Regions from separate parts of the Sporomusa aerivorans genome, predicted to be linked through region 2. Evidence: riboswitches for the same ligand, from Rfam matches in the RefSeq annotation. Region 2 holds a riboswitch; each other region holds the start of a gene.
The links. Region 2 has a riboswitch for S-adenosylmethionine ahead of SATMO3_RS07745 (PLP-dependent aspartate aminotransferase family protein). Riboswitches for the same ligand answer to the same signal wherever they lie in the genome.
Positions count from the first base shown of each region.

Region 1: it holds a riboswitch for S-adenosylmethionine, as region 2 does, so the genes downstream of both, SATMO3_RS12160 (MetQ/NlpA family ABC transporter substrate-binding protein) here and SATMO3_RS07745 (PLP-dependent aspartate aminotransferase family protein) in region 2, are expected to answer to the same signal.
Region 3: it holds a riboswitch for S-adenosylmethionine, as region 2 does, so the genes downstream of both, metK (methionine adenosyltransferase) here and SATMO3_RS07745 (PLP-dependent aspartate aminotransferase family protein) in region 2, are expected to answer to the same signal.
Region 4: it holds a riboswitch for S-adenosylmethionine, as region 2 does, so the genes downstream of both, SATMO3_RS10475 (hypothetical protein) here and SATMO3_RS07745 (PLP-dependent aspartate aminotransferase family protein) in region 2, are expected to answer to the same signal.

Region 1 covers NZ_CP156926.1:2,595,960-2,603,277, reverse strand. Annotated here, with positions in the region: gene hisD (histidinol dehydrogenase) at 1-1,131, opposite strand, end outside; gene hisG (ATP phosphoribosyltransferase) at 1,128-1,793, opposite strand; gene SATMO3_RS12180 (D-2-hydroxyacid dehydrogenase) at 1,986-2,942, shown strand; gene SATMO3_RS12175 (HDIG domain-containing metalloprotein) at 2,993-3,520, opposite strand; gene hisZ (ATP phosphoribosyltransferase regulatory subunit) at 3,513-4,694, opposite strand; gene SATMO3_RS12165 (YerC/YecD family TrpR-related protein) at 4,694-5,014, opposite strand; SAM riboswitch class I at 5,224-5,329, shown strand; gene SATMO3_RS12160 (MetQ/NlpA family ABC transporter substrate-binding protein) at 5,462-6,283, shown strand; gene SATMO3_RS12155 (TetR/AcrR family transcriptional regulator) at 6,421-7,017, opposite strand; gene SATMO3_RS12150 (DUF456 domain-containing protein) at 7,033-7,318, opposite strand, start outside.
Region 2 covers NZ_CP156926.1:1,715,310-1,722,627, reverse strand. Annotated here, with positions in the region: gene SATMO3_RS07760 (nitrite/sulfite reductase) at 197-1,798, opposite strand; gene SATMO3_RS07755 (DUF2292 domain-containing protein) at 1,951-2,316, opposite strand; gene hydE ([FeFe] hydrogenase H-cluster radical SAM maturase HydE) at 2,343-3,389, opposite strand; SAM riboswitch class I at 3,662-3,759, shown strand; gene SATMO3_RS07745 (PLP-dependent aspartate aminotransferase family protein) at 3,835-4,974, shown strand; gene SATMO3_RS07740 (hypothetical protein) at 5,390-5,614, shown strand; gene SATMO3_RS07735 (SLC13 family permease) at 5,738-7,114, shown strand.
Region 3 covers NZ_CP156926.1:3,541,974-3,549,291, forward strand. Annotated here, with positions in the region: gene SATMO3_RS16925 (YicC/YloC family endoribonuclease) at 1-129, shown strand, start outside; gene remA (extracellular matrix/biofilm regulator RemA) at 180-446, shown strand; gene gmk (guanylate kinase) at 467-1,084, shown strand; gene rpoZ (DNA-directed RNA polymerase subunit omega) at 1,129-1,335, shown strand; gene coaBC (bifunctional phosphopantothenoylcysteine decarboxylase/phosphopantothenate--cysteine ligase CoaBC) at 1,345-2,547, shown strand; SAM riboswitch class I at 2,601-2,704, shown strand; gene metK (methionine adenosyltransferase) at 2,773-3,963, shown strand; gene SATMO3_RS16955 (heavy-metal-associated domain-containing protein) at 4,042-4,269, shown strand; gene priA (primosomal protein N') at 4,492-6,912, shown strand; gene def (peptide deformylase) at 7,105-7,318, shown strand, end outside.
Region 4 covers NZ_CP156926.1:2,287,290-2,294,607, forward strand. Annotated here, with positions in the region: gene SATMO3_RS10465 (sensor histidine kinase) at 1-1,040, shown strand, start outside; gene SATMO3_RS10470 (mannosyltransferase family protein) at 1,348-2,391, shown strand; SAM riboswitch class I at 2,444-2,548, shown strand; gene SATMO3_RS10475 (hypothetical protein) at 2,645-3,244, shown strand; gene SATMO3_RS10480 (hypothetical protein) at 3,264-3,434, shown strand; gene SATMO3_RS10485 (YeiH family protein) at 3,709-5,046, shown strand; gene SATMO3_RS10490 (hypothetical protein) at 5,048-5,368, shown strand; gene SATMO3_RS10495 (DJ-1/PfpI family protein) at 5,432-6,001, shown strand; gene SATMO3_RS10500 (class I adenylate-forming enzyme family protein) at 6,248-7,318, shown strand, end outside.

The DNA.
Region 1 (7,318 bases), 880 kb from region 2:
TCCCAGCGGTTCTGGTGAGTAAGGTCCCATAAATATGGCGCCGGCATGGCGAACATAAGGCAGCAGTTTGAAAGGTTCGGCCGTCAACAGTTCTAAATGCTCCGGCGCCGAAAGATTGGCGAGTTCCACAGCCTCCAGAATAGTGGGAGTAATAATGATCAGCCCGTTATCTTCAATAGCTTGCGCGGCGATATCCTTGCGCGGCAGTTCAGCCAGTTGGGCTGACACTTCTGTGGCTACTTTACCGGCCAATTCAGCGCTGTTGGTAATCAGGATGCTGGAGGCCAGCACGTCATGTTCGGCCTGACTTAGCATATCGGCAGCCACATAGCGCGGCTCGGCCGTACTGTCGGCAACAATAAGAATCTCGCTGGGGCCGGCCAGCATATCAATATCGGCATGACCGTACACTGCCTTTTTAGCCAGGGTAACAAAGATATTCCCCGGACCGGTTATCTTGTCCACTTTGGGAATGGTTTCGGTTCCGAAAGCCAGTGCGGCTACGGCCTGGGCGCCACCCACCTTGAATATCCTTGTAACACCGGCCAATCTGGCAGCCGCCAGCACATAGGGATTAACCCGTCCTGCCCTGTCGGGCGGAACCACCATAATGATTTCTTGTACCCCAGCCACAGCAGCCGGTACTGCGTTCATAATAACCGACGAAGGATACGCAGCCGTACCGCCGGGCACGTAAATGCCCACCCGGTCCAGCGGCGTGCATTTCTGTCCTAAAATTGCGCCATGCTCGCGTTCAGTAAACCAGGATTTCGGCAGTTGTTCGGCATGAAATCGTCTGACATTTGCCGCCGCTGCCTCAAGCGCCGCCAATACCTCTTGGTCAATTCCTTCCACGGCGCTGTCAATTTCCGCCTGCGTAACTTCCATCGTATCGGCAGTAAAGTCCGCCCCGTCAATAGATTTTGTATATCCCAGCACAGCCTTGTCGCCCTCTTTACGGACATCCTCGACAATACGTTCGACCACCTGCTGGGCGGATAGTTCTTCGCCAAACAAGTCTTTTACTTTTGCGCGCGCGCCGGTGCCCAGCACAACTTTGTCAAAAGCCGGTTTTACCAGTATTTCAGCGATCTCTTCCTTCATTAAGAAATTACTGTAAATTGTCTTCATGCGTTTCCCTCACTCTCCACCAAGGTCTTTAGTCCTTCAACCATCGTATTGATGCGTTCAAACTTCATTTTAAAGCTTACCCGGTTAGCGATAAACCTGGCTGTCGCCGGGTGAATCTGGGCCACTTCCACCAGATTATTTTCTTTAAGAGTACGTCCGGTTTCCACCAGGTCAACAATAATCTCCGCCAAACCGACCATAGGAGCCAGTTCAATCGATCCATTGAGCTTAATAATTTCCATTTGTATACCAATGCTATGGAAAAAGCTTTCCGCAACCCGGGGATATTTTGTAGCCACCCGCATATGGGCATAATCGCTCAGCTTATCCTGTTTAAGCGCCTGCGGCACTGCTACCATCATCCGGCAAAAACCAAATTTTAAATCTAAAAGCTCATAGACATCTTTGTTTTCTTCCAGCAGAACGTCTTTTCCGATAATACCGATATCGGCAGCTCCATATTCAACATAAGTCGGTAAATCAGCCGTCTTGGTTATAATAAACCGGATCTTCGCCGCTTCGTTGGTAATAACCAGTTTCCGTGAGTTTTCACTAAGCCCTTCGGCAGTATAACCAAGTTTAGCCAGCATATTTGCGGAAAGATCGAACAACTTTCCCTTGGGCAGTGCTATTGTGAGATAATCCATATCATTTGAGGTCATGTCATGCCTCCATATTCTTTAGTTAATTAAAGTGTTAATATATTAGTATATTAACACTTTGCAAAAAAACCGTCAATACACTATTACCATTTTTTATTGCCTGTTAATGCAAACTTTGGACAGCAAGTAGGAAAACCCACTGTATATGTAGAAGTAATTGGCAGGATAATAACTTTAAGGAGGAGGTTTACAATGGCTGCACTCAATCTTGTTGTGCTCAACCAGCTTGCTGACCGCCAGAAAGAGGTCATTACGGCGGTTGATCCTAACGTTAATATAATTGTAACCGACGAAAAATCGGCCCTCGAACACATGCCCAGCTGCCATGTTTTAGTAACCTGGGGCTGGTCTGAAACCCGGCATTTATATCAGGCTGCACCTCACCTGGAATGGATTCATGCCTTAAGCGCCGGGGTTGAAAAACTGTTATTTCCTGAAATCCAGGCGGCAGACACTATTTTAACCAATTCCAAAGGCATTCACGGGATTCCGGTCTCAGAACACGTATTAGCCATGATGCTGGCCTTCAGCCGGGGTCTTACCATCAGCCTCCGCCAGCAGGCCTGCGGCCAGTGGAAACGTATGCCGACCGGAGAATTGCATGGCCATACCATTGCCATTGTCGGCCTGGGCTCCATTGGCCGGGAAATTGCTAAAAAAGCCAAAGCCTTAGGGATGACGGTTCTTGCCAGCAAGCAAGAAGCTACCACTGAATTGTTTGTTGACACATTGTATCCGTCCGATGACGACAGCCTGCTCGAAATGCTGTCACATGCCGACTATATTGTTATTGCCCTGCCGCTAACGGAAGAAACGGAAAACAAGATCAGCCTGGCTCATTTTACCGCCATGAAACGTTCAGCTTATTTTTTCAATATTGCCCGGGGCGCAATTGTCAACGAAATTGACCTGATTACAGCGCTGTCAACAAACCTGATTCAGGGCGCCGGTCTGGATGTATTCGCTCACGAGCCGTTGCCTGAAGACAGTCCCCTCTGGTCGATGCCCAATGTCATCATTACCCCCCATGTAGCCGCGTTATCACCGGCTTATCTGGACAGGGCCATTAAACTGTTCGCCGATAATCTTACCCGGTTTATCCAGGGACGGAATATGCTGAATATCGTTGACAAAGTAAAGGGCTATTAAGAATGTTGTGAACTATATATAAAAAGGTGAGGCTGCTAAGAACAGCCTCTTTAATTTAAGCTATCGGCAGTTCTTAAGAGCCTCAGTTCCGGCGGCTCCCCGTCTGCCGGGGCTTCATGATGTCTGGCCACAATGCCGGTTATTTCTGCGGCAACGCCGGCTGCTGAGAGCATTGCCGCTCCGCGGGCGGCATGGTGGTAATAAGTGTGAACGGCGTGCCGGAGATTGGCTATCTTGCCGCCTCGGCCGCTGCGTCCCCATTTTCGCACCCAATCCGGGGCAAATTTGTCCAATATTACTGTGATTATTTTGTCAGCCGTACTGACATCGCCTTTTACCTTGCCCACATCATGCAGCAATGCACACTTAAGTAATAAATCCTGATTGATCCCCCGTTCTTGCGCTGCAAGCTCCAGGGCAGTATAGGCCACGTTGAGAGCATGTCTTTGGTCCGGCAGGTTCATTTGCCAGAAAAGTGCTGCTTCGCCGGGAAGCAAATGCTGTCCGATAAATTGTCTGTCTGCTTCGGTTATCCGGGCCGTAAGCGCGGAAATCACCTGTTTAACCCGTTTACTCAATATAAATCAGCTCTTCATAACCTTGCTCACGGGCAGTTGTCTCAGCGGCCTGTTTCGCTGCCGCGGCTATTGCCAATTCCGCCCGCCGTCCTGCCTTCCGGTACTTGCCGGCAGCTTCAATTGCCTCAGAAAGTTTTCCTTCGGCCCAGGCAATATATAGATCCCGGCCGCGCACACTGACGCCGATCCCCTGCCGCTCCAGCGCCAACAGCACCCGCTCAATGCCCAGCGCGAACCCGGTTGCCGGGTTGGGATCCCCCAGGGAAGCAAGCATATTATCATAGCGTCCGCCGCCGCACAGCGGGAAGCCCAAACCGGGCGTATAGCCCTCAAATACCATGCCGGTGTAATAATCAAAATCGCGAATAATGCCAAGATCAAAATTAACGTAGCTGTCAACGCCGTAGCAGGCCAGCAGCCGCCGGATGTCGGCCAGATTGTCAAGTGCCGTCCGGCTAAGGTCATTGCTCACCAGTTGGTACGCCTTATTGAGCATATCTTCCCGGCCATGTAAGAGGGGAATTTGTTTTAGCAGCTCCTGCGCAGCCGGACTAAGGCCGCTTTGCGACAGAAGTTCGCCAAGGCCAACCAAATCCCGGGAAACCATGGAATATTTGATCTGCTGCTGATACTCCGGGCTTAATCCGCTTTCAGCCATAATCCCGTTGACAAAATCAACCTGCCCTAAGCTAATCTGAAAATTAGTCAGTCCTGCTTCCAGCATGGCCTCCACAGCCAGCGCCACCACTTCAGCATCCGCAACTGGTCCAGGCGCTCCTAAAAATTCAACTCCGGCCTGGTAAAATTCACACTGTCTGCCGGCCTGCGCCTGCTCATGCCTAAATACATTGGTAAGATAAAACAATCTAAGCGGCAGCGGCGTTTCCTTGAGCCTGGTAACCGCCACCCGGGCAATGGGAGTTGTTAAGTCCGGTCTAAGGGCAAGAATGCGGTTATTCTTATCAAAAAATTTAAAGACATTCTCTTGAATACTACTCCCTGTCCCTAATGTCAGAGTTTCCATATATTCAAAAGTCGGTGTAACTACCTCTTCATAACCCCATTGGGAAAAGAGTTCAGCAAGCGCCCCTTCCACGAGACGCTTCTGTTTGGCTTCCCGGGGCAATAAATCTCGTGTGCCATAAGGAATTTGCGGCACATAGTTCTTTTTCATTATTCTACTCCCTTCTTGTCTTCCTCGTCTGCGTCCAGCCGGGCCAGTACTGTCTTATAGCCGTCTGCTCCATAATAGAGGCAGCGCTTTACTCTGCTGATGGTTGCCGTACTGGCGCCGGTTGCCGCCACAATATCATCATAAATGACGCCTGCCTTTAGCAGGCGCGCCACTTCCAGCCGCTGAGCCATTGCTTTTAGTTCGCCAATGGTGCAGACATCCTCAAAAAACTGATAGCATTCTTCTTCATTTTGCAACTCCAAAATAGCCTGAAACAGCTGATCGGAAAGTTTGTCTTTTAACTTGGGATTTACCGGCATGGTACTACGCCTCCCTGTATTTCTTGCTTACTGTATATTTATTCGCTGCTTTACCAGATTTTCCTTCTTTATCTCTTTTTAACTTTATTTAATTAAAACATTTACATACTATACCCATTTTTTTGTTTTTACTACCGGGATTTACTTATAAAAATTCTATTGACAGCGTACATAACACCATGATAATATAATTTTTGTAAATTAAATACTGTTCATCAAGAGTTGGCTGAGGGAATGGCCCGATGACGCCGCGGCAACCATCGCATATGCGAACGGTGCCAATTCCAACAGGATTACTATCCTGGCAGATGAAGAACCGGGCAAATTAGCCTCTTCGCTCTGCCGAAGAGGCTTTTATTTTTTCCCTGAAAGGAGGATATTCTGACAACTTCTCCATCTGCTGCACACAATTCATTTACCTATTTATTTACCAGGAGGAATATTATTATGAAAAAAATCACCGTATTATTACTGACTGCATTACTGGCTCTGGCCACAGTGATTGCCGGTTGCGGCAGTAAAGAAACTCCGGCTCCCGCCGGTCAGGAAAAAAAGACGGTAAAAGTAGGAGCAACCGCCGTTCCTCATGCCGAAATCCTCAATGCTGTTAAACCCATTCTGGAAAAAGAAGGCGTCAATCTTGTTATTGTTGAAATGAGCGACTATGTCCGTCCTAATATTGCCGTTGCCGAAAAAGAACTTGACGCCAACTTCTTTCAGCACATTCCTTACCTGACAAAGTTCAGCGCCGAGCGCAAACTTGACCTGACCTACACTGCCGCCGTACATATTGAGCCTATGGGTATTTACTCCAAAAAAATCAAGAATCTTAACGATGTGCAAAACGGCGCTCAAATCGCCATCCCCAATGACCCGACAAATGGCGGCCGCGCTTTGGCGCTCTTAGCCAAGGCAGGCATTATTAAACTTAAAGAAGGCGTTGGCATTAACGCTACCGTAAAAGATATCGCCGATAATCCCAAAAATGTGAAAATCAGTGAACTTGAAGCTCCCCAATTACCACGCGCGCTCGATGATGTTGCCCTGGCTGTGATCAACACCAATTATGCCCTGGAAGCCAAGCTCGTACCCACCAAAGACGCTCTGTTTATCGAACAGAATGACTCCCCGTACGTTAATATCCTGACAGTTAGAAAAGGTGACGAAAATCGCCCGGAAATTCAAAAGCTGACGAAGGCTCTTACTTCACCGGAAGTGAAGAAGTTCATTACAGAAAAATACCTGGGCGCAGTAGTACCTGCATTCTAATATTAAAAACGGCTTGAACCTTAATAAGGTTCAAGCCGTTTTCCTTCCATCCGGTTAAAAAGTATATCTTTCCTCCCGGTTGAGGGCAAGATCGGCTTACGTTTGGTGAAGGCTCGGCGTAAGCCGTATTTTCTTCATTAATCCTGCCGGGCAACAACACCATAGAGAAAGATATCGGCAATACCGTTCGCCGATGTCTCTATAGATTCACCCTTCTCACCGATAAACCCTTGAAAAACCATCATAACAATCACACTAAACAAACCGTGAGCCGCTTTATGCACGTCACAAATACGGAGAACCCCCTGATCGATGCCCTCCTGCAGGATCTGTTCCAGTATGCTAGTCGTATGCTGAAACCGGGCCCGGTACTTTTCACGCTGCGCTTCAGTAAAATTTGACGGCTCCTCATGCCCCAAACCACGCATTTCGTGCATTAAAACCCGCCACAAATCTGCATTTTCCACATAAAATTCCAAAAATACTTTAATGGCTTTCTTGATTTTACCGAGCGGCGGTTCAACGAGTCCGGCTATATTAATAAGCTCAGCTTCAAAACGCGCGCTGCGTTCTTTGATCAGCGTGTAAAAGAGCTGCTCTTTATTGACAAAGTAATTATATACCGTGCCCTTGCCGGTATCAGCCAAAGCAATAATTTCATCAACCGTGGCGCGATGATAGCCTTTGCGGGAAAAAACAGTATATGCGGCATCAAGTATTTGCTGGCGTTTCATATATATCCTCCTGTTCTACCCTTGCCATGTTAGTTTGGAAATAATAAAAACTACCATGCCAATGGCGACAGCCAGTTTAAAAATCAGTCCCAGAGTCTGGCCAATGACAATGCTTTTAGCTACACGCCCCGCTTTTTCCCGGTTACCGGTAGCTACATACTCGGTCAGGTAACCGGCAGCGAATGATCCGCCAATTGCCCCGCCAATCGAGCCAAGCCCGGGCATAATGCCTGTGCCGATAATGCCGCCGGCAATACCGCCTACGAAAGCGGCCACAATGGCACTGCTGGAGGCCTTTTCT
Region 2 (7,318 bases):
ATACACTTTTACACCTTGTATGTCAACACTTAATTGTTTGTGTCGTTAAAAAGGACATTTGTCTTTTTTGTTCACACTTCCGCGATAAAACAAAAAGTTAGCCGATGTTGCCCTTCTCCAGGCGAAAGTTATACTTTCTATCAGGATAAAAAAGGGGGTACTCTTTCTGTCGAAAGAGTACCCCCCTAAAAAGAAGCTAGGCAATAAAGCAGTTAAGTTCTGTCTGAACCGGTTCAACCCCGATCCGCTGGACAAAGGCGTGAAAAGACTCGCCGTCCGCCCGGTTGGCTTTATAAAATATCACAAGTTTTTCAATGGCTTGGGCGGCCTCATCGGCAGCTACACTGCCTTTAAGTTTTGTACCGAAGGAAGCTTGCGGCCCCAGTTTCCCACCGACGGAAATTTCAAACGCCTCAGTTATTTTGTCACCGACTTTTTTCATAACTCCCTGCAGGCCAATATCGGCAATCTGCTGTTGGCCGCAGGAATTTACACAACCGCTGATATGAAGAATGAGCGGTGTATCCAGTTCAACATTTTTATCGAGATATTCGAGAATGGCTTTAGACCGCTCTTTGGTTTCCGCAACCCCCAGCGGACAAAACTGCGTGCCGGTACAGCAAACGGCATGAGCCGTGAAAGTCTTGGGAAACGGCGTCAGACGGACGAGCACTTTTTCGGCCAATAGAGTCTTGACCTGGGTGTCGGCAATATTGGGCAATATCAGATTTTGCGAGTTAGTGGTGCGCAGGGAACCATCGCCGTACTGATCGGCCAGATTAGCCAACTGCTCCATTTCCTCGGCATAAAAACGCCCCAGGGGAACAGAGATTCCCAGATAGTTAAGTCCTGGTTGCTTTTGCTTACGCACACCGTATTCGCAGCCGGCATTCCAGTCAACAACCAGATCCTTGCCCCGGCTGGCCAGCGATCCTGTGATTTTCAGCAATTCTTCCTGAAACTTGTCAATACCCCAGTCAGCCAACAGAAATTTCAGGCGGGCATGATTACGCTTTTCCCGGTAGCCGTAATCACGGAAAATAACACCTACCGCTTTGGCGACCGCCAGCACTTGTCCTGGCTCGACGAAAATATCCAGCGGCTGAGCCAGACAAGGTTTGGCGGAAAGGCCGCCGCCTGCCATGACATTAAAACCAAGCGTTTTTACCCCGTCAACTTCTTTCTCCGCCGGCGTAAACGACAAATCGTTGATTTCGGCGTGAACCGGATTATGGATACTGCCGGAAATCGATATTTTATATTTGCGGGGAAGGTTGGAGAAGTCCCTGTTGTTATGGAAGAAATCAGATACTTCTTTCAGTACGGTCGCGGCGTCAAGCACTTCTTCCGGATCATAGCCTGCCACCGGATTGCCCACAATCGTGCGCGGACAGTCGCCTGCCGACTCAATACAGCTCAAACCCACTTTCTCCAGTCTGGCGAAAATGTCCGGCAAATACTCAACCCGTATCCAGTGGAACTGAATAGCGTGCCGTGTGGAAATGTCCAGTAAATTACGGCCGTAATCCCGGGAGATGCCCCCTAGCACCCGGGCCTGCGCTGACGTAAGCACCCCGCCGGGAACCTTAACTCTCAGTAAAAAATAGCCCTCTTCTTTCGGCCGCGATATGTACAGCCCCAGCCATTTCAGCAAATCAAAGTCCCGTTCTTCAACAGAGGCAAACCCCAGTTTTGCAAAACGCTCAATGTCTTCAACAATATCCAGCCCGTCTTTTTCCAGCTTAATCAATTCAACCTTGTTCAATTTAGTAAGATCGCCCGCCCAGGTTGGTTTCACAATGATTCCTCCCGTTTTAAATTTAGTTATATTCAAATAACGAAAAGGCCAAAGTTCACCTATTGAACTTTGGCCTTCAGTTTTCTGATTAGCACATAATTACACTACCAAAAATTCTGCCGCTTGTAAAGTGAAATTGTAAAATTCGTTGACTATATGCCATCGCCATGAAGGCCCGTTAGTTTGCCTACGCGGTATTTTTCGGTCCTCTCGACCTGCATAATTTGTCCGGCCTGTATTTGAATGGCAACCTTGCCATACTCCATACCGCTGACAGACTGTATAATACGAGTTCGTATCCCCGTCCCGCCCGGCTCTTTCGCGGCGGCTTTGGCAGACCCTTTGGCCTGCTGGTCGCAAATCCGGATTTTCTCCAGCTTTTCAAGTTGAATTACCTTTGAGTCCTGAATTACCAGTGTAAGCGAGCCAAAACTTATATCCCGCACCGCCTGTTCAATCAATTCAAGCGCCGCATCGGAAAAATACTTGCCTGAAACTACCTCATCCTGCTTAGCCATACTTTTACTCCCCCATTTGGCTCTAACTATGCGCGTTTAACCCGGAAACCATGTGTTTCCGACACCTTGCGGCCAATTCCCTGAATTTTACCGGTAATGCACGACCGGCAATGCGCCGGCGTATCATTGATGCAAATCTTGCCGGGATAAAGAAGATACATTTGACGGTATTCACCTTCAGTAACATTGGGCATAACCACATTAGCCCCCCGCTGTAGAGCCAGTACCCGCCCACGGGGATTCAGCGACTCCATTGCCGTTGTGGCCGGAATGTTGATATCCGGCATCAGCAGCCGGAGCATAGCCACAACCTTGGTGCTCATTTCAAATGTTCCGCCGCTTTCACCGGCCAGCGGCGTATCCGGATTGGGAATAAACGGCCCAATCCCAAGCATATCGGCATCAATTTCTTTAAAAAACAATATATCATCAGCCAAGGACTCCACGGTTTGCCCGGGAAGCCCCACCATACTGCCTGTGCCGAGTTCAAACCCCAGCTCTTTCAAATCCCTGAGACATCGCGCCCGGTTATCCCAGCTCATTCCCGGATCCAGCTTCTCATATAGCTCTTTATCGGTTGTTTCAATTCTTAAAAGGTATCTGTCCGCTCCGGCATCACGGTATTTTTCATATACTGCCCGCGACTTTTCGCCGACACTCAGCGTTATCGCCAAATCAAGCTCCTTGATCTTCCTGATGAGACAGACCATAGTCTCTGTATCGAAACAGTCATCTTCACCTGACTGCAATACTACCGTCCGATATCCGTAGGACTTAGCTTTTGCGGCGAAATCAACAATTTCATCCGGCTTCAAACGATAGCGCTTAACATTTTTATTATCGCGTCTTAATCCACAGTACAGGCAATTCTGTTTACATATATTTGAAAATTCAATTAACCCCCGCAAATGCACCTCGTCGCCTACATAGGCTTTCCGCACCCGGTCGGCGGCGGCAAAGAACTCTTCCTCATACTGGGTATCTATAAGCAACGCTACGATTTCTTCTTTGGAAAGCGTATGCGTTGTTTCCGCCTTTTGAATTAATTCCCCAATATTTTTAGGTTCAGTCATATGGATCACTGCCTCTCCCCCAAATTTCAAAAACAGGTTGCCCTTTTGAAATCATGATAAATGCTTTTTCCATCGGCGTCAATACAAAGTACCCAACATTTTATCCGACGACTAACCCGCTCTAAGACTCCCCCTTCTATAAGCGGGAGTTATACCCCTACGGGCACAGGCGAGCGGTTAATTCTACTTTATAAAGTAATCTTTACAATACCTATTGACAAAATTTATCGTCTATGGCAAAATATATTTCAATATCTCTTAATTGCATATCAAACTTATCGAGAGTGGTCGAGGGACTGGCCCTATGACACCCGGCAACCGGCAGAAATGCAAGGTGCTAATTCCAGCGGAGCAATCCGGAAGATGAGTTATTCGTGTTTATAAACGACTCTTCTTGCGGAAGAGTCGTTTTCTATTATTTATATAAAAGCAGGAGTGATAATTTATGAGATTTGCAACCAAAGTTGTCCAGGCCGGATTAGTCACAGACAAAACCACCGGCGCCCTTAGTACTCCCATTTACCAGACAGCCTCCTTCCGCCATCCTGAGCTAGGCCGCAGCACCGGCTATGATTATTCCCGCACCCAAAATCCAACCCGCAAAGCCGTAGAAGAAGCGGTAGCCGCACTGGAAGAAGGTCATGCCGGGTTTGCCTTTTCCTCAGGCATGGCTGCCATCACAGCCATTCTCATGCTTTATCGCCCTGGTGATCATCTGATTATTACCGAAGACTGTTATGGCGGAACTTATCGCGTTATGGATAAGTTATTTGCACAGCTTGGTTTAAGCGCCAGCTTCGTCGATACCAGCAATATTGATCAGGTACGGCAGGCGCTCCAGCCGGCAACCAAGGCTATCCTGGTGGAAACGCCGACAAATCCGCTGATGAAAATCGCCGATATCAGAGCTATTGTTGCTTTGGCCCGTAAGCACCAGAATCCTGTCCACGTCATTGTCGATAACACCTTTTTATCGCCTTATTTCCAAAAGCCCTTACTTCTGGGCGCCGACATCGTATTTCACAGCGGTTCAAAATACCTGGCAGGCCACAACGACGTTATCTGCGGTATTGCCGTGGCCAAAGACGCCGCCCTCTGTGAACAGATTGGCTTTGTCCAAAACGCTGCCGGCGCAATTTTAGGGCCGCAGGACAGCTGGCTGCTGCTGCGCGGCATGAAAACTTTGGCCATTCGCCTGCGCCAGCACGAACAGAACGCCCTGGCCATTGCCAAGTGGCTTACAACGCATCCCAGCGTCACCGCAGTGTATTACCCCGGTCTTCCCGGTCATCCCGGCAAAGAAATTCAGGAAAGCCAGGCCTCAGGCTACGGCGGCATGCTGTCTTTTACTGTAGATCATCCCCGTCTGCCAGAGCAGATATTGCGCAAGGTAAAGGTTCTGCAATTCGCCGAAAGCCTGGGCGGCGTTGAGTCATTAATAACTTTTCCGGCCGTACAAACCCATGCCGATATCCCGGCCGACATCCGCAACCGTCTTGGCATTACCGACTGTCTGCTGCGATTCTCGGTCGGCATTGAGGATGTAGAGGACCTCATTGCCGATCTGGCGCAGGCGTTGGAATAGTAATAGGCAATAATAAAACAGAGTAACCTTCAGATGAGGTTAAAGCCCCATCTGAAGGTTACTCGCCTATCCAGTGACTTAGCCGTTCGCCTGTGCCCGTTAGAGGTATAACTCCCACTTGTAAAAGCAGGAGTCTTAGAGCAGGTTGATCGTCGGATAAAAGATCTTACTAGTAATATAGTGGCCGTATTGAAACGTAACGTTTCAATACGGCCACTATTGTTCTGCCGGGCAACGGCATGATCGGGCTAGCCAAGGTAAAACGAATCGACATAATTAATAGCAAATATTGTATTATATAAAAATTATCTATAAAAATATTTAAAATGCATATTTTTAATTTATATATCTTTTAATTATAATATGATCAAAGGTCGATAGATAATTTTAATGATATGCGAAGGGGGGAAGAACTATGAAAAAGCATGTGGCCAGCAGAAAGCCAATGGAGCTTACTTTGTCAAACCAGAACAAACTAAGCAGAAATTTTAATTTGCATCAGGCTAAATTTGCTGCAGCGACGAAAAGAGCGGAAGAATTACTGAGTCAGCCTGCCCCGCTTGGCATTAACGACTCTTTAAATTGCGGAAAATTTAATGCTAAATTTGTGAAAGAAATAAGAAAATCGCTTTTGGGTTGAATGGTCATCGACATTTAGCTTGACCTTAAATTTCACTGGAGAAGTTATAGCTGCCAATAAAAACTTAAAAAAGCTTCTCAGATAATGCTGAAGTATAATTTTAAAACCGGGAGGAAGGAAGTTATGCTTGAAATGTCTGCTGCCGCCATCGCTTCACTGCTTGGTGTCATTATTGTAGTTGGTTTATCAATGTATGATGAAGAACTCAATGTGGGTATCGTGGCTATTGGCTTTGCTATTGTTATAGGAGCTGCTTATGCTAACCTTTCTGCTGTCAAGATTATGCAAGCATGGCCGCTGGACTTGTTTATGATTTTAACAGGTGTAACATTCCTGTTTGGCATTGCGACAACCAACGGCACAATGGATAAGCTTACGGCTAATGCTATCCGTTTAGCAAAAGGGAATACTGCGTTAATTCCTTTAATTATTTTCTTGCTAATTACTATTATTACGACGATCGGTCCTGGTAATATTGCCACTGTAAGTCTAATGGCCCCGGTAGTTATGTCTATAGCCGGCCGTATTGGCATGAGCGCGTTTTTAATGACACTGCTTGTTGTCGGCGCTGCTAATGGCGCTGCTTTTTCTCCAATTGCGCCAACCGGAATCATCTCAACTTCTATCCTTACCAAGATGGCGCCACAACTGGAAGCTCTTGGTCAGCATCTGGGCGACATAAATATGTTAGCCTGGAAAATCCACCTGAATTCCGAAATTACCCAGGTTGTTGGTAATGTCGGCGGGTTTCTCGCGCTTGGCGGCTGGGCATGGATACGGCAACAGCGCAATTCCAACTTAAGCATAGATGACATTGCGCCGAAACCAGATCCCTTTGATAAAAAACAATGGTTGACGCTTGCTTCTATTTGTGTATTGGTGCTATTAGTTATTTTACCCAGTCTGTCTGCAACGAAAAGCTGGTTCTCGCCAACTATGATGAATCTTATCGGTACCGGCAAGGTAACTAATGTAGGCGCTGTGGCATTCCTGCTTTCTTGTATTCTTTTAGTCTGTAATGCTGGCGATAGTAAATCCGCTGTTAAATCAATGCCCTGGTCTGTAATTATCATGGTAGGCGGTATGGGAATTTTAATTGATGTAATGGATAAAGCGGGCGGCCTAAATGCTCTCGTAGGAATGATTGCAGCAGTATCCAATCCGGTTAGTATCAATGGTGTATTGGCTTTTGCATCCGGCATTATATCTGCTTACTCAAGTTCTTCCGGAGTGGTAATGCCGATGTTTCTCCCTCTGGTTCCTGGCTTGATTGAACAATTAGGCGGCGGTAATGCGATATCTATGATTTCCTCCATTAATGTTGGTTCGCATATGGTTGATACTTCGCCGCTTTCTCTATTCGGCGCAATTTGTATTGCTTGCGCGGGTGAACATGAAGACAAAGGGAAATTATTCCGGCAGTTGATAATTTGGGGTTTTTCGATGTCAGTAGTTGGCGCCGTTCTATGCTATATATTCTTCGGCATCCTGGGTCTTTAGTTTCTCTCTCTTAGCATATATAGCGCACCCCTGATATCAATGGGCAATTTTCCTATTAAAGCGTAACAGGTATATTTAGGTTTGTTTGTTGTTCCTTGCGTGGTTAGGTCTATCCAGAGGATATGAACAGATATAAATACTATCTGTTCATACTTCTTTTTTTTAAAAAAACTAATAAATTAATGGATTTTATTCCTTAAATTG
Region 3 (7,318 bases), 1.8 Mb from region 2:
GTACAGGAAATCAACAGGGAAACCAATACAATTGCCTCTAAAGCCAACGATTCTTCAATTGCCAATATTGTCGTCGAAATTAAAAGTGAAATTGAGAAGGTCAGAGAGCAAATCCAAAACATAGAGTAATATAGGATGTTTGCGTCTTAAAAGCCCTATAAAATTATAGGAGGTGTCTTATGGACATAAAATTAATAAATATTGGGTTTGGCAATATTGTATCGGCCAACCGTATCATTTCCATAGTCAGTCCCGAGTCAGCCCCCATTAAGCGGATTATTCAGGAAGCGCGTGACCGCGGCATGCTTATTGACGCTACATATGGCCGCCGTACCCGTGCCGTAATTATTACTGACAGTGATCATGTCATTTTGTCAGCCGTGCAGCCCGAAACGGTAGCTCACCGGCTTACCAGCAAAGAAACCAGTGATGACACTGCCGAATAGGATTGGAAGGAGACAGTCTAATGGCGCAGCAAGGAATTTTAATAGTTATTTCCGGGCCCTCAGGCACCGGAAAAGGTACCATTTGCCGCGAGTTGCTGCGTAGCAATCCCCGCTTGAAATACTCGATATCGGCTACTACCCGTAAGCCCAGAACTGGCGAAGTTGACGGAGTGAATTATATATTTGTTGCCAGAGACCAGTTCCAGGCCATGATTCATAATAATGAACTCTTGGAATGGGCTGAGGTCTATGGAAATTATTACGGAACGCCACGTCAGTATGTATTGGAGCAACTCCAAAACGGCTACGATGTCGTTTTAGAAATTGATACCCAAGGTGCCATGAAAGTTAAAGAAACCTTTCCTGAAGGCGTTTTTATCTATATAATTCCGCCTTCACTTGATGAGCTTGCCGACAGGATATATAAGCGCGGCACTGATAGTCTTGAATCTATCAAAACCCGTTTAAATTGCGCAAGTGTTGAACTTGCGCAAGCCCAGAATTATCATTATGTTGTCGTTAATGATCAAGTTGCGGCTGCTGTGCAAAAAGTTGAAATCATCATTACAGCTGAGAAGTTTCGGGCCGAACGCAACACAGATCTTATTCAGAACCTATATCGTACCAGGTGTTCATAACAAGGCATTTGGCACTTTCAAAAACTTAGGCAAGGGGAGACGTTATGATTAATCCGTCTTTAGATGTATTAGTGGAAAAAGTGGATAGCAAATATACCCTGGTAGTATTGGCTGCCAAAAGGGCAAGAGAAATTATGGACGGTCAGCAGCCTCTGGCAGAATCAAAATCCAATAAACCGGTTACAATTGCCCTGGAAGAAGTAGCACAAGGCAAAATTACCTATGAGCGCACAAAAACAGGTATTAAATAGGAGTCGATAATGTCTGCAGGTCAAACTATTGTTATGGGTGTTACCGGCGGCATTGCCGCTTACAAAGCTGTAGAAGTCGTCAGTCGCCTAAAAAAGGCAGGTTATACTGTCCATGTCATTATGACAAAATCGGCCACCCAGTTTGTAACCCCGCTGACTTTTCGCGAGATGAGCGGTAACCCGGTGGTAACCGATATGTGGGAAGAACCCAAAACCTGGAATGTACAACATATTGCATTGGCCAGCAGTGCCGACCTGTTTTTAATTGCCCCGGCAACAGCCAATATCATTGGTAAGATCGCAAACGGCATTGCCGATGATATGCTCAGTACAACGGTTATGGCCACAACAGCCCCGGTACTACTTGCTCCGGCTATGAATACCAACATGTACTTAAATCCCGTTACCAGACAAAATCTGGCCAGGTTAGCGGAAATAGGCTATCACATCCTGGAACCGGCCGCCGGTCTGCTCGCCTGCGGGGTGGAAGGACCAGGCCGGTTGCCTGAACCGGCCTTTATTGTTGAAAAAGTAGTTGCTTTGTTACAAATGAGCAAGCAACTGTCCGGTAAACGGATATTGGTTACAGCAGCGGGTACTCGTGAGCCTATAGATCCGGTACGATATATTGGCAACCGCTCCAGTGGCAAGATGGGCTATGCTATCGCCCAGGCAGCAGCCGAACGAGGCGCCGAAGTAATCTTGGTATCAGGTCCGTCCGGCTTGCCAACTCCGCCGGGAGTAAGTGTCAGACGAGTGGAAACGGCATTGCAGATGCGAGATGCCGTTTTAGCTGAATTCGATACGGTAGACGCTGTTATTAAAGCCGCCGCCGTCGCCGACTACCGGCCGGAATTAGCGGCTGATCATAAAATAAAAAAAGACGGCGAAACATTAACAGTAAGTCTGATTAAGAATCCGGATATTCTGCTTGAGCTGGGCCAGAAGAAGAAGCAGCAGATCTTAGTCGGTTTTGCTGCGGAAACCCAGGAGCTTTTGCTACATGCCCGTGATAAATTAATTAAAAAGAATCTTGATCTAATTATTGCCAATGATGTAACTTTACCGGGGGCCGGGTTTAATGTTGACACGAATATAGTAAAACTAATTGACAAAAGCGGCCATGTGGAGGAACTGCCCCAGTTAAGCAAACAACAGATTGCCACTATTGTTATAGACAAAATTTGTGCAATGCTGACAAAATCTACTTGATTTTTTTCTCTATTTGTATTAAAATTTTTTTGTTATGAAAATTGCATATGCTATACTCATCAAGAGTTGGTGGAGGGACTGGCCCGATGAAACCGCGGCAACCATTTAGCAATGTCTAAAACGGTGCCAATTCCGGCGGATAACCGCAAGATGGGAGTGAAAACAAAATCACGCCTCCCTTTGCGGAGGCTTTTCTTTTTCAGTAGCTAAATTAGGAGGGACATTATGGAAAAAAAGCGTGTACTCTTTACATCCGAATCGGTAACGGAAGGTCATCCTGACAAAATTGCCGACCAGATTTCCGACAGCGTTCTTGACGCTATTCTGGCTCAGGACCCTGAAGCAAGGGTGGCCTGCGAAACGCTGGTTACAACAGGTATTGTGCATGTTGTAGGTGAAATCACCACCAACTGCTATGTAGATATCCCTAAAATTGTCCGGGAAACTATCAAAAGTATTGGCTACACCCGGGCGAAATACGGCTTTGACAGCGAAACCTGCGGTGTCTTAACCTCAATTGACGAACAATCGGCCGATATTGCCATGGGTGTTGATAAGGCACTGGAAGCCAAACAGGGAGATATGGACACAATTGAAGCCATCGGCGCCGGTGATCAGGGAATGATGTTTGGCTATGCCACCAATGAAACACCTGAATATATGCCGCTGCCAATTGCTTTAGCGCATAAACTGTCTCGCAGGCTGTCTGAGGTGCGTAAAAACGGCGACCTGACTTATCTCCGTCCGGACGGAAAAACACAGGTAACCGTAGAATATGAAGATGGCAAACCGCTACGTATCGATACCATTGTAATATCAACGCAGCACAGCCCGGATGTTGACCGCGATACAATCGAAAAAGATCTGATCGCTAAAGTTATTAGTCCTATTGTACCTGGTGAACTGCTTGATGCAAAAACAAAATATTATATTAATCCAACCGGCCGCTTTGTAGTTGGCGGTCCACAGGGTGATGCCGGCTTAACCGGGCGCAAAATTATCGTTGATACGTATGGCGGCATGGCCCGTCATGGCGGTGGCGCCTTCTCGGGTAAAGATCCCACAAAAGTTGACCGTTCTGCCGCTTACGCCGCCCGCTATGTTGCTAAAAATGTGGTGGCGGCCGGCCTCGCCGACAAGTGCGAAATACAGTTGGCCTACGCGATCGGTATCGCCCGTCCTGTTTCGGTCATGGTTGAGACGTTCGGCACGGCTAAAATCAGTGAAACGCAGATTGTTGAGCTTATTAACAAACATTTTGATCTCCGGCCAGCAGGCATTATTAAATCCCTTGACCTCAGACGCCCTATTTACCGTCAAACCGCCGCCTATGGTCACTTTGGCCGCACTGATATCGACCTGCCCTGGGAGCGTACCGATAAAGCCGACCTGTTACGCAAAGAAGCCAATCTATAGATATTTATTAATGAATTAATGGCTAATGGTAATACTAACATTGCTGGACACTCTATTCAGTACAAAGGAGGTATTCCATTGGCTACACAAACAAAAACCAAACAATCCGTTTACCGGGTGGGAGGCCTTAAAGGCGACCATTGCCGCGATCGTATTGAACATACGCTTTCACATTTGCATGGTGTTTCCTCTGTTAAAGTGGATCTGGCTGCCAAGCAGGTTGCCGTTAGCCATGACGAATCGGTAACTTCCAGCGGATATATCGAAGAAACCTTGCAATCACTCGGCTACTCCATCCAGGGTTAAAGGAGCAGATGTAATGAAGCTCCATTTTTCACCGCTAAGAAAGCGAATAAAACGTTATTTCAAACGATTGCCCATGGACACAGGTCTAGATTGGGAACTAGCCGCTTATTATCCGAAAAACCAGTAGCAGGTATTTACCACTTAGAAGCGAATATAAACTCTTAGATAAAAGGGGACTTATCAAGTCCCCTTCTCTTTATAATGAAATATTTAGGTGAAAAAATGTCAAATATCGCTCAAGTAATTGTAAATATTCCTGCCCGCAGTATCGATAAACCATTTTCCTATCTAATCCCGGAGCAGTTGCCGGCAATAGACATTGGCTGGCGTGTACTGGTACCGTTTGGCAGCAGAAAGGTAGAAGGGTTTGTTATCAGCCTGGAAGACGAACCGACAGACGGCCTAAAATCGATTCTGGCTGTGCTTGATGACTATCCCTGGTTTAATGATAATATGCTCAAGACAGCCGAATGGCTGAGCCGGTATTATCTGTGCTCTCCGGCAGAGGCCATGCGTCTGTTTGTCCCTGGACTGTCAGGTATAAAAAGTACTAAAGCTTACCAGGCTGCGCATGCAATTGATTGTGAGCAGGCCAGTATTCTTCTCGCTGCCAAACCGGCTGAATACCGCACCGTACTCAGCTACATTTTGGATCACGGGCCGGTTTCGCAAGCCGATTTAGCTAAACTGCCAGGCAGCATAGAGACTATTCTAAAATTTCTTTTACAGCATAAATTAATTATCCATACCGATACAGTGCTTAAGCGTGGTAAGGCCAGCACAATCAGGCTGATTAATCTTACAGTCAGCAAAGAATCAGCCGCACAGGCTGAACAAGCGCTGCCGCCAAGCAAGTCAGCTCAGCGACGTCTTCTGCACGCGTTAATCCAAACAGGTGAACTTTCCCCGACTGAATTAAGAAACCTTCATATCTCGGCAGATACTGTACGAAAGCTGACATCGCAAGGGCTTGTCGCCAGCCGCGAAGTACAAATATTTCGTAACAGTTATAATACTATCATACATAAGGTTGACGAAATAACGCTAACAACAGCCCAGCAGCAAGCCCTGCAACAAATCGGACCTGTACTTAAGGCCGGCATTCACAAATCTTTTCTGATACACGGGGTCACAGGCAGTGGAAAAACTCAGGTCTATATTAAAGCAGTGGCTGAAGCACGCGGACTCAACCGCCAGGCAATTGTGCTGGTACCGGAAATTGCACTGACAAGCCAAATTGTTGCCCGTTTTCAAGCAGCTTTTGGCCAGGATGTCGTAGTTATGCACAGTAAATTGTCAGTCGGTGAGCGGCATGACGCGTGGCGACGGCTGCATTCCGGTCAGGCCGGCATAGTTATCGGTGCTCGCTCGGCTTTGTTTGCACCTGTTGATAATCTGGGCGTCATCATTCTGGATGAAGAACATGAGTTTACTTATAAACAAGAAGATTCTCCCCGTTATCATGCCCGGCAAGTTGCTTTGTTTAGAGCCAGAATAGCGGGTGCTGCGGTTATACTGGGCAGCGCCACACCGTCTGTGGAAACCTATCACCAGGCGCTCAGCGGAGAACATACACTGATAACCATGGATAAGCGTGTGGACAACGTGCCGCTGCCGCCTGTTACAGTTGTCGATATGAGGGAAGAACTTTTAAAAGGCCGGCGGAGTGTCATCTCGCCGGCACTCACAGAAATGCTGGCAGAAGCCTTATTCCGCAAGGAACAGGCAGTCATCCTGCTTAACCGCCGTGGCTATTCCACTTTCGTCCTCTGTCGCGAGTGCGGCCATGTCCTCAAATGCCGCCACTGTGATATCGCACTGGTATACCATACGCCCGGCCACAGTCTGCGCTGCCATTATTGTCAGGAACGTCACACCGTACCTGACACCTGTCCCGAATGCGGCAGCCGGTATATACGGTATTTTGGCGCAGGTACGCAAAAAGTGGAAGAGGCTCTCAATGCATTATTTCCAACCGCCAAAATTATCCGTATGGATCAGGACACGACAACTAAAAAAATGGCACATGATAAAATATTGGCCGCTTTTGCCGCAGGTACATATGATATCCTGTTAGGTACGCAAATGGTGGCTAAGGGACATGATATTCCCAATGTAACAGCCGTTGGTATTATCTCGGCTGACACTGCTCTTAATTTGCCGGATTTTAGAGCTGCGGAAAGAACTTTTGCCTTGCTTACGCAGGCAGCCGGACGGGCCGGAAGAGGAAATAAGGCAGGCAGGGTGGTCATGCAAACCTATAATCCGGATCATTATGCCATAGTAAACGGAGGCATGCATAATTATCAGGGATTTTATGAAAACGAAATTATTTTTCGCCGCCAACTTAACTATCCACCCTATTCCAATTTAATAAAAATAACTGTACAAGCCGGTGACGAAATACAGGTTCACCGCAATGCCAATCAGCTTGCCGCTGAATTATCCCCGGTTTCTGCCAATGCCGCTACAACCGTTATTGGACCTTTTCCTGCATCTGTCGCTAAAGTAAAAGATATTTTCCGCGTCAATATTCTTATTAAAACCAAGGATATGGCAGAAGTTACCGGGCATCTTGCCAATTTAAACATAGCCTGTCGTAAGGACGTTATCATCGATATCGACCCCATCAATGTTCTTTAATCGACAACTAAACAAAGCTTACCAGGTAGTTGTTCAAAGTTTAATACGTGGTTGAGTACTGTTTGATTTTTTGTCCTGTATATATTTCATATCCTGACATGTTGTGGTAAAATTTTTTATGCCTGATATATCACTGCGTGCGTTCGGCCTGATGATATACGTAGCATATATCGGTAAGAGGAGGTACAAAAAATGCCGGTTATGGAGATAAAAAAGGCAGGCGATAAGGTACTCAAAGAAGTAGCTGCGCCTGTAGAAAAGATTGACCGTAAAATCAAACAATTACTTGATGATATGGCTGAAACTATGTATGCTGCCGACGGAGTAGGCTTGGCGTCTCCACAGGTGGGCATTTCGGTGCGTATTGTTGTTATTGATGTCGGCGAAGGCCTTATTGAACTTATTA
Region 4 (7,318 bases), 570 kb from region 2:
CATTTGACCTGGCAGGACAGCCGGTTTCGTCAAGCGAACCGCCCGGTGACTTGCGTGACGCTGTTTTAAACAGCATCCAGAACTGGAAAGGAGCGGACGGGGAAGTAGTATTTACCAAGATATACCTGCCTGATGGCAAAAAGAATTACTATATGATCTGCGGTATCCGGATTGCTGACAGTGAGCAGGTGTTAGGCACTGTTTTCGTGGGTAAGAATATCACATCTTATTATGAGATGCTGCAAAGACTGTTACTTGTACTGATCAGCATGTCCCTGCTGTTTTTGTTTATTGCCACTTTTGCCGGTCATTTGCTGGCAGGCCGGGCCATAATTCCGCTTAAGAATTCTTTTTTCAGACAGCGCGAGTTTGTTGCTGATGCATCCCATGAACTAAGGACTCCTCTCAGCGTTATGCTTACTTCTGTAGATGCCATTCAGACCGATGATGAAAATCGGATTTCGCAGTTTTCCGGACAAGTTCTCGATGACATGAAAGGTGAAATCAAAAGGATGACAAAAATTGTAGCAGACTTGCTGACGTTGGCCAGGGCTGACGCCAGTGCTGATACAATTGTAAAAGAAAATTTTGATTTAAACCTTGTTGCCGATAAAGTTGCCCGCTCTTTTAAGCCGCTGGCCAATGAAAAAGGGATCAGGCTTGATTATAACGGCAAAAATAAACTTTTGGTTCATGCAGACAGAGAACGAATCAACCAGTTACTGGTAATTTTGATCGATAATGCTTTGAAATTTGGCCGGCAAGGCGGCGAGGTCCTACTCTCCGTCAAACAGACGACTAGCCCGAAACGGACAGTATATATCAGCGTACAGGATGATGGCGTCGGTATTCCTGCGGAACAGCAAAAGCTTATTTTCGAGCGGTTTTACCGCATAGATAAAGTAAGATCCAGAGAAGCAGGCGGTACCGGGCTGGGGTTAGCTATTGCCAAGTGGATAGTGGAGGCGCATTCCGGGACGATAAAAGTTGAAAGTACAGTTGGCGTTGGCAGTACATTTATTGTCAGTCTGCCCTGCTAAATAACACTGTTTGCCTGATTTAGATGTGCCGGGCCGTTAGCGAAAGTGCCCAAAAAGTAATACTTTGGTCAGAAGCACAAAAGCCTGCAAGCCGTTGACTTGCGGGTCTTTTGAATATTTACGCCTGATAAGGCGAAGCTATTAGAGAGTATATTTTTGGAGGTATCTGTTATTGCCGAACGGGAATTTGCTGGGTATTTTTGTTTCCAGAATTCTTAAGCTTACAGTTAAGCGAGATGTTAATATTATAAAGATAGTTACAATACCGTTTTGCATTCATACAATAATTATTTTTGCAGGGGTGTTTTTGAGCAATAGTTTACCGGTTCGTGAGGCGACGGGTTTTATTAATCCATCGGTAACAGGCCAGCCACTATTTATAGAGAAATTTATTAAGTGGGATGCGCATTGGTATACGTTTATTGCCGAATATGGCTATGATAGTCAAAGTATCGTTTTTTTTCCTGCCATCATTCTGCTAATTAAGGGTTTGGCCGGATTAGGCATAAGTTATGTTACCGCAGGGTTTATTCTGTGCAATGTTTTTACTATGATTAGTTACTGCCTGATGGCCAAAACATTCTTGCTGGATTTTTCCGCCCGGGAGACCAGACTGGCGCTTCTGGCTTATGCAGTAATGCCCACGGCCTTTTTTTTAAATAGCGTCTATACCGAACCGGTGTTTATCGTATTTTCACTTGCCTGTCTATATTGTATTCGCTCAGGCAGCTGGTGGAGCGCCGGCTGGTTTGCGGCGCTGGCTGCTATGACCCGGAGTCTGGGGATATTGCTTGCTGTTGTTTTGTTAGCGGAATATGTCAGATATTATAAAAATGTGAGGCAACTAAGAACCGCGATGGCATCACTTCTTTTTCCCATAATAGCCGTTGCCGCCTTTTGCGTTTACAATCATATCATGTTTGGTGACTGGCTGGCATTTGTTCATTCACAGCAGTTATGGGGAAGGCGCTTTGGGCTGCCATGGGAAAACTTCCGGAACAACCTTCAGCTTATCGGTGCGGGTGTTCCTCTTACCGAAGCCGGTGTTTACTTAGATGCCCTGCTGGTGGCGCTTGCTTTCGTCGCTTTGGTTGCGGCATCGACGCTGCCCCGTTACAGGCTTCCCGCGCCTTATCTTATAACAGGCTGGCTGTGGTTTCTGGTGCCGATGTTCTCGACATCACCTGTTTATCCTTTGTACAGTATGGCCCGCTTTGTGATCGTAATCCTGCCTGTGTATTTGTTTTTAGCCAGGCTTCCTTCAGCGTTGTTTTATAGTTTAGCATGCCTGAGCGCCGCCGGACTGCTTTTTTGTACAGCCTGGTTCCTTAATTGGTACTGGCTGGGTTGATGTATTGACAGTAGCTTATTCTTCATGTAAAATTAGTTCTAATTGAACAGAGCTCTTATCTAGAGTGGTCGAGGGACTGGCCCGATGACGCCCGGCAACCGGCAGAGTCTTCTGCAGTGGTGCTAATTCCAGCAGGAGTTATCCTGGCAGATAAGAGGAAAGTGCTGCAATAAAAGCTCCTTTCCTCGGAAAGGGGCTTTTACTATGTGCAATAAAAATAGTTTACTACGCTGTCCGGAGGTGCTTTTAAAACATGTGTGTAGTTTCTCTTACCGTTCGTCCCGATGCAGTAGAGCATTATGAAAATCCACCAAGAACTTTCAGGCAGCTGCGAATGCGTCGTATCAAACCTGTGTCAAAGATCGGGGCTCTGTATCCTCTAAAGAATAATGAATTTAACGATATCAGAGACCGGGAGTTTCTTGATATCGCGTATGATAAAGCCGTGGCTTTTGTTCTTATCAATTGTCCGCAACAGGCTGATTCTGATCAGCAAGCTGCCACGGTTTTTGCAGCTTTGGCGCAAGCCTGTATTCCTTTTACGATGGTTTCCGTCCAGCCGGCAAAAATCAGTTTCGTTGTCGGCGAGTGCTGTTTGCCAGCCATGTGCGACTGTTTGCAACAGTTGGCGCTATATCCGGAAATTGTTGCAGATTGTACAAAAATTTCAGTGCGGGAAAACAGCGGGCAGCCGTTATTTACAATGATTACTGCCTTAATCGAGATATTGGCGGAAAGAAACATCCCTGTACTGCGCATGTCCGAATCGTACGGGTTAATAGAGATTCTGACGGAAAGCCGATTCAACAGGCAAGCGCAGCAGGCTATTGAAAAGCAGTTCTCAGTTAAATAGGTAAAGAGGTAGAAATGATATGATAGATTACTGTAAAAAGAGGTATGGTGAGCAATACGAAAGTGTTAGTCCGGGGCTGACGAAACCTAGCAATGAGGTTGTGATCATAATTCGTGACGGAACCGTAGTTGCCTTCATGCAAAAGTCCGGCAACAGACTGGTGGAAGGCATGTACGGGGACGGAATATGACTTCGGGGTTATGCTGCAAACGGTATTGATGCAGGCATACCGTTTGCAGCATATGAATGGTTATTGACACCGGCTTGGTGTTATGATACTATCATTACATTAATAAAATAGTTGGCTGATTGGAAAGACCAAAGGCTAAGGACTTCTCTGGCAGAGAGTTCCTTGGCCTTTTTATTTTTCTGTCAAAAAGACAAAGCAGCCGGTTTATATGTTCGCAATGATGGTAGGTAATTATGTGATGACCGGCTCGCAACTAAAAGAAGGAGTGGATGACATGGCGACAAGAACAACGATTGATACATGGTACAGGAAAGAGGATTATTGGGCCATTATTATTGCTCTCGGACTTATTTTAGTCAGCACGATCGCTTTTTTCAACGGGTCGGCTAAGCTGCTTGCGGCAATGGCAATCAATGTTCCCGGCTGGTCGGCTGATTTTAGCAAAATCAGTGGTTTCCTGGCAGGTAACTGGCTGGGTATTGCTTATTTGTTTGGTTTTTTTGCCGTAGTTTTTACGGGCGCCGGCCGTATATTAGGCTACCGTTCGAGTGATTATCTGGCAAGCTTTTCGGTATTATTTATCTTATCTGTTGTGGTTACAGTTTTGGGTTCCAACCAAGTTCTGAAAGACTGGCAGTTAGAAACACCGCTGCTGGCGTTATTAGTGGGTATGATTATCAGCAATACTGTGAAACTTCCTGCTTGGTTCCAGAGTGGGTTACGAACCGAGTTTTATGTTAAAACAGGTATTGTTCTGATGGGAGCTACTTTGCCGTTTACGGTGATCCTCCAGGCGGGGCCGCTTGCCATTTTGCAGGCTACTATTGTGGCCGGAATCACGTTTGCGTCCATTTATTTCGCCAGCACCCGCCTGTTTGGTCTTGATCCGCGTTTTGGCGCAACACTGGCAGCCGGCGGTTCCATCTGCGGCGTCTCAGCATCCATCGCGATAGGCGGCGCCTGTCGGGCAGAAAAGGAACATGTTTCTGTATCAATTTCGATGGTTATTATCTGGGCAGTAGCGATGATCTTCCTTTTACCCTTTTTGGCTAAATCTTTGGGATTAGCTCCTGGCCCGGCAGGGGCCTGGATTGGTACTTCAGAATTTGCTGATGCAGCCGGTTTTGCTGCCGCTGAAGCTATGGCCGACGAGCGGGCGGTAAAGACTTTCACGCTGATGAAAGTTGTCGGGCGTGATATGTTTGTCGGGATTTGGGCGTTGATGGTTGCTTTTCTTTCGGTAACACGCTGGGAAAACAAAACGGTGGAAGAAGCCAGTCGCGTCAGCGCAGGTGAAATTTGGCGACGGTTTCCCAAATTCATCATAGGCTTTTTTGCCGCCTCTGTCTTTACTACCTTAGTGATAGCCTATCTTGATCCCAAGCTGGGCACTGCGTTTTCGAAAGAAGTTATCGGTCCTGTCAAATCTTTACGCGGCTGGACCTTTACCTGGGCTTTCCTCTGTATTGGCCTGACTACCCGGCTGAAAGATCTTACTTCCTTTGGCTGGAAGCCTCTGGCGGCTTTTGCAGCCGGGGTAGCTATCAATGTGCCGCTGGGATACTTATTATCCAACGTTCTGTTTGTAGAGTACTGGCTGGGGGTTAAATAACATGGTGGATTATACTACCCGCATAATTATCAGTCTCAAAGAAATTGAACAGTTAAGAAAGCAGATTGTTGGTTCTGCGCCCGGCCCCGAAAGTCTCAGAAAATACGGGGCCATGGCAGCGGCGGCGTCAGAACGGACGGCAACCATGCTTGAGGTGCTGGCAAGCGTCGGTTTTACCTTCAAGGCCAATAAAGAATATATATATGCTGATTCAGAGAGCGTAGAAGCGGCTAAGGCCAAACAGCTGCTAGCCGCACATGGTTTCGCCGACAAAGAATACCAGATATATTTGGAGTACCGCCGCCAGTGGGGGATTATGTAGCAGGATAATTATTACTGATATAGAATAAGTTACCTATCTTATTTTTTAAGGGGGTAATGGCAAATGGCGAAGAAAATTCTTATATTGACAGGCGATTGCGCAGAAGACTATGAGGTTAAAGTACCGCAGCAGGCACTCTTGATGCTGGGCTACCAGGTTGATGTGGCTGTCCCCAATAAGAACGCCGGCGATATGGTGCAGCTTGTTGTTCATGATTTTACCGGACTGGATACCTATATTGAACTTACCGGTCACCGGATTCCGGTCGATATTGCGGCAAAAGACGCCAAAGCCGAAGAGTATGTCGGCCTGGTAGTTCCCGGCGGGCGTGCTCCCGAGTATATCCGGATGTATCCGGAAGTTGTCAAACTTGTTCAGGACTTCTTTGCAGCCGGCAAACCGGTAGCCGCCATTTGCCACGGTACGCAACTCCTGGCTCCGGCCAATGTGCTGGCAGGAAAAACCGTAACTTCTTATCCGGCCTGCGCAGCCGAGTGCCAGTTAGCCGGAGCTGAATGGCAAAATGAACAGGTGGTTGTCAGCGGTAATCTTGTAACCGCACAGGCCTGGCCTGATCATCCCGCATGGTTAAAAGCCTTTGTTGATTTATTGGGAGCTAAAATTAGTATTTAATGGAATCAGATAGAAAAAGAACTTTGGAGATTGCAGTAATGCAATCTCTTTTTTATCCTGCTAGAAAGTATAACTTTCGCCTGGATAAGGGCAACATCGGCTTCCGCTTTCGCCAAAGGCTCGGCCCAAGCCGTGTTTTCTTTATATATCCGGTATTTCGGTCATACTACATATAGACAAAGTAATGCATTCAAGCTAAAATGGCGGATGGGGCTGTTTGTCGGCACCAAGAAAGGAGTGCAGCTATTGTTTGTACAGGATCTTATTCTGCAAGGAGCACCGGACCGGATTGCCTTTCATGGCAAGGACAGTGTGACATATGCTGTTTTTAGAGAGAAGGTAGCGCAATATCGTGATTATTTTTATACAACAGGTGTCCAGGAAGGAGAAAATGTAGGTCTCTTTTCCCGCAACTCGGTCGAATTTGTTTATTCCTATATGGCTATTGTCAGTCTGGGCGCCGTTGTCGTGCCGATCAATTTCCAGCTTACTGCCAGGGAAATTGCCTTTATTGTTAAAGATGCGGGAATGACAAAACTGATTTCTATGGAGCTGCTGGCTATAGATAACGAGCTTGCTCAGCAAGGGTACGAACAGCCAGTTGCTCAGCTTGTTATTCCTGATTTTAAGCAAGCCCTGGAGCAGGGACAGTTTCCTGCGGCTCCGCTGCTTAATAAAGGATTTACCGAAAATTGTCTCTGTGCCGTTATTTACACTTCCGGAACCACAGGCAGCCCTAAAGGAGCCGTGTTAACACATAAAAACCTTGTCAGCAACGCTGGCGCATTCAGGGAGGCGCTGCCGGTCACTGCGGCAGATAATGTGTTATGTGTGCTGCCGATGTATCATTGCTTTGCCTGGACCTGCGCAATCCTTAACTCCTTGCTTTGCGGTGCTTCCATCACGATACTGGAAGCGTTTGCGCCCAAGGAAACACTGACCGCTATTAAAGAGTACGGCATAACCGTGGTGTACGGCGTGCCGCCGATATATAATTTTTTTGTCCGGGGAGGAGACCCGGATGCGCTTGACGGTGTGCGGTATTTTATTTCCGGTGGCGCATCACTGCCGGAAACGGTGGCCCGGCAGTTTTTTGATAAATACGGCCAAAAAATAATTGAAGGCTACGGTCTTTCCGAAGCGTCACCGGTTGTAATGCTAAACCCGCTGAAAAATCCCCAATACTGTTCCATTGGCAAGCCTCTGCCGGGGCTCGCGGTTAAAGTCGTTAACCCTGAGGGGGAGATTCAGCCGCCGGGTGTTGTCGGTGAACTGGTGGTACGTGGCCCCAGCGTGATGCAAGGTTATTTTAATCTG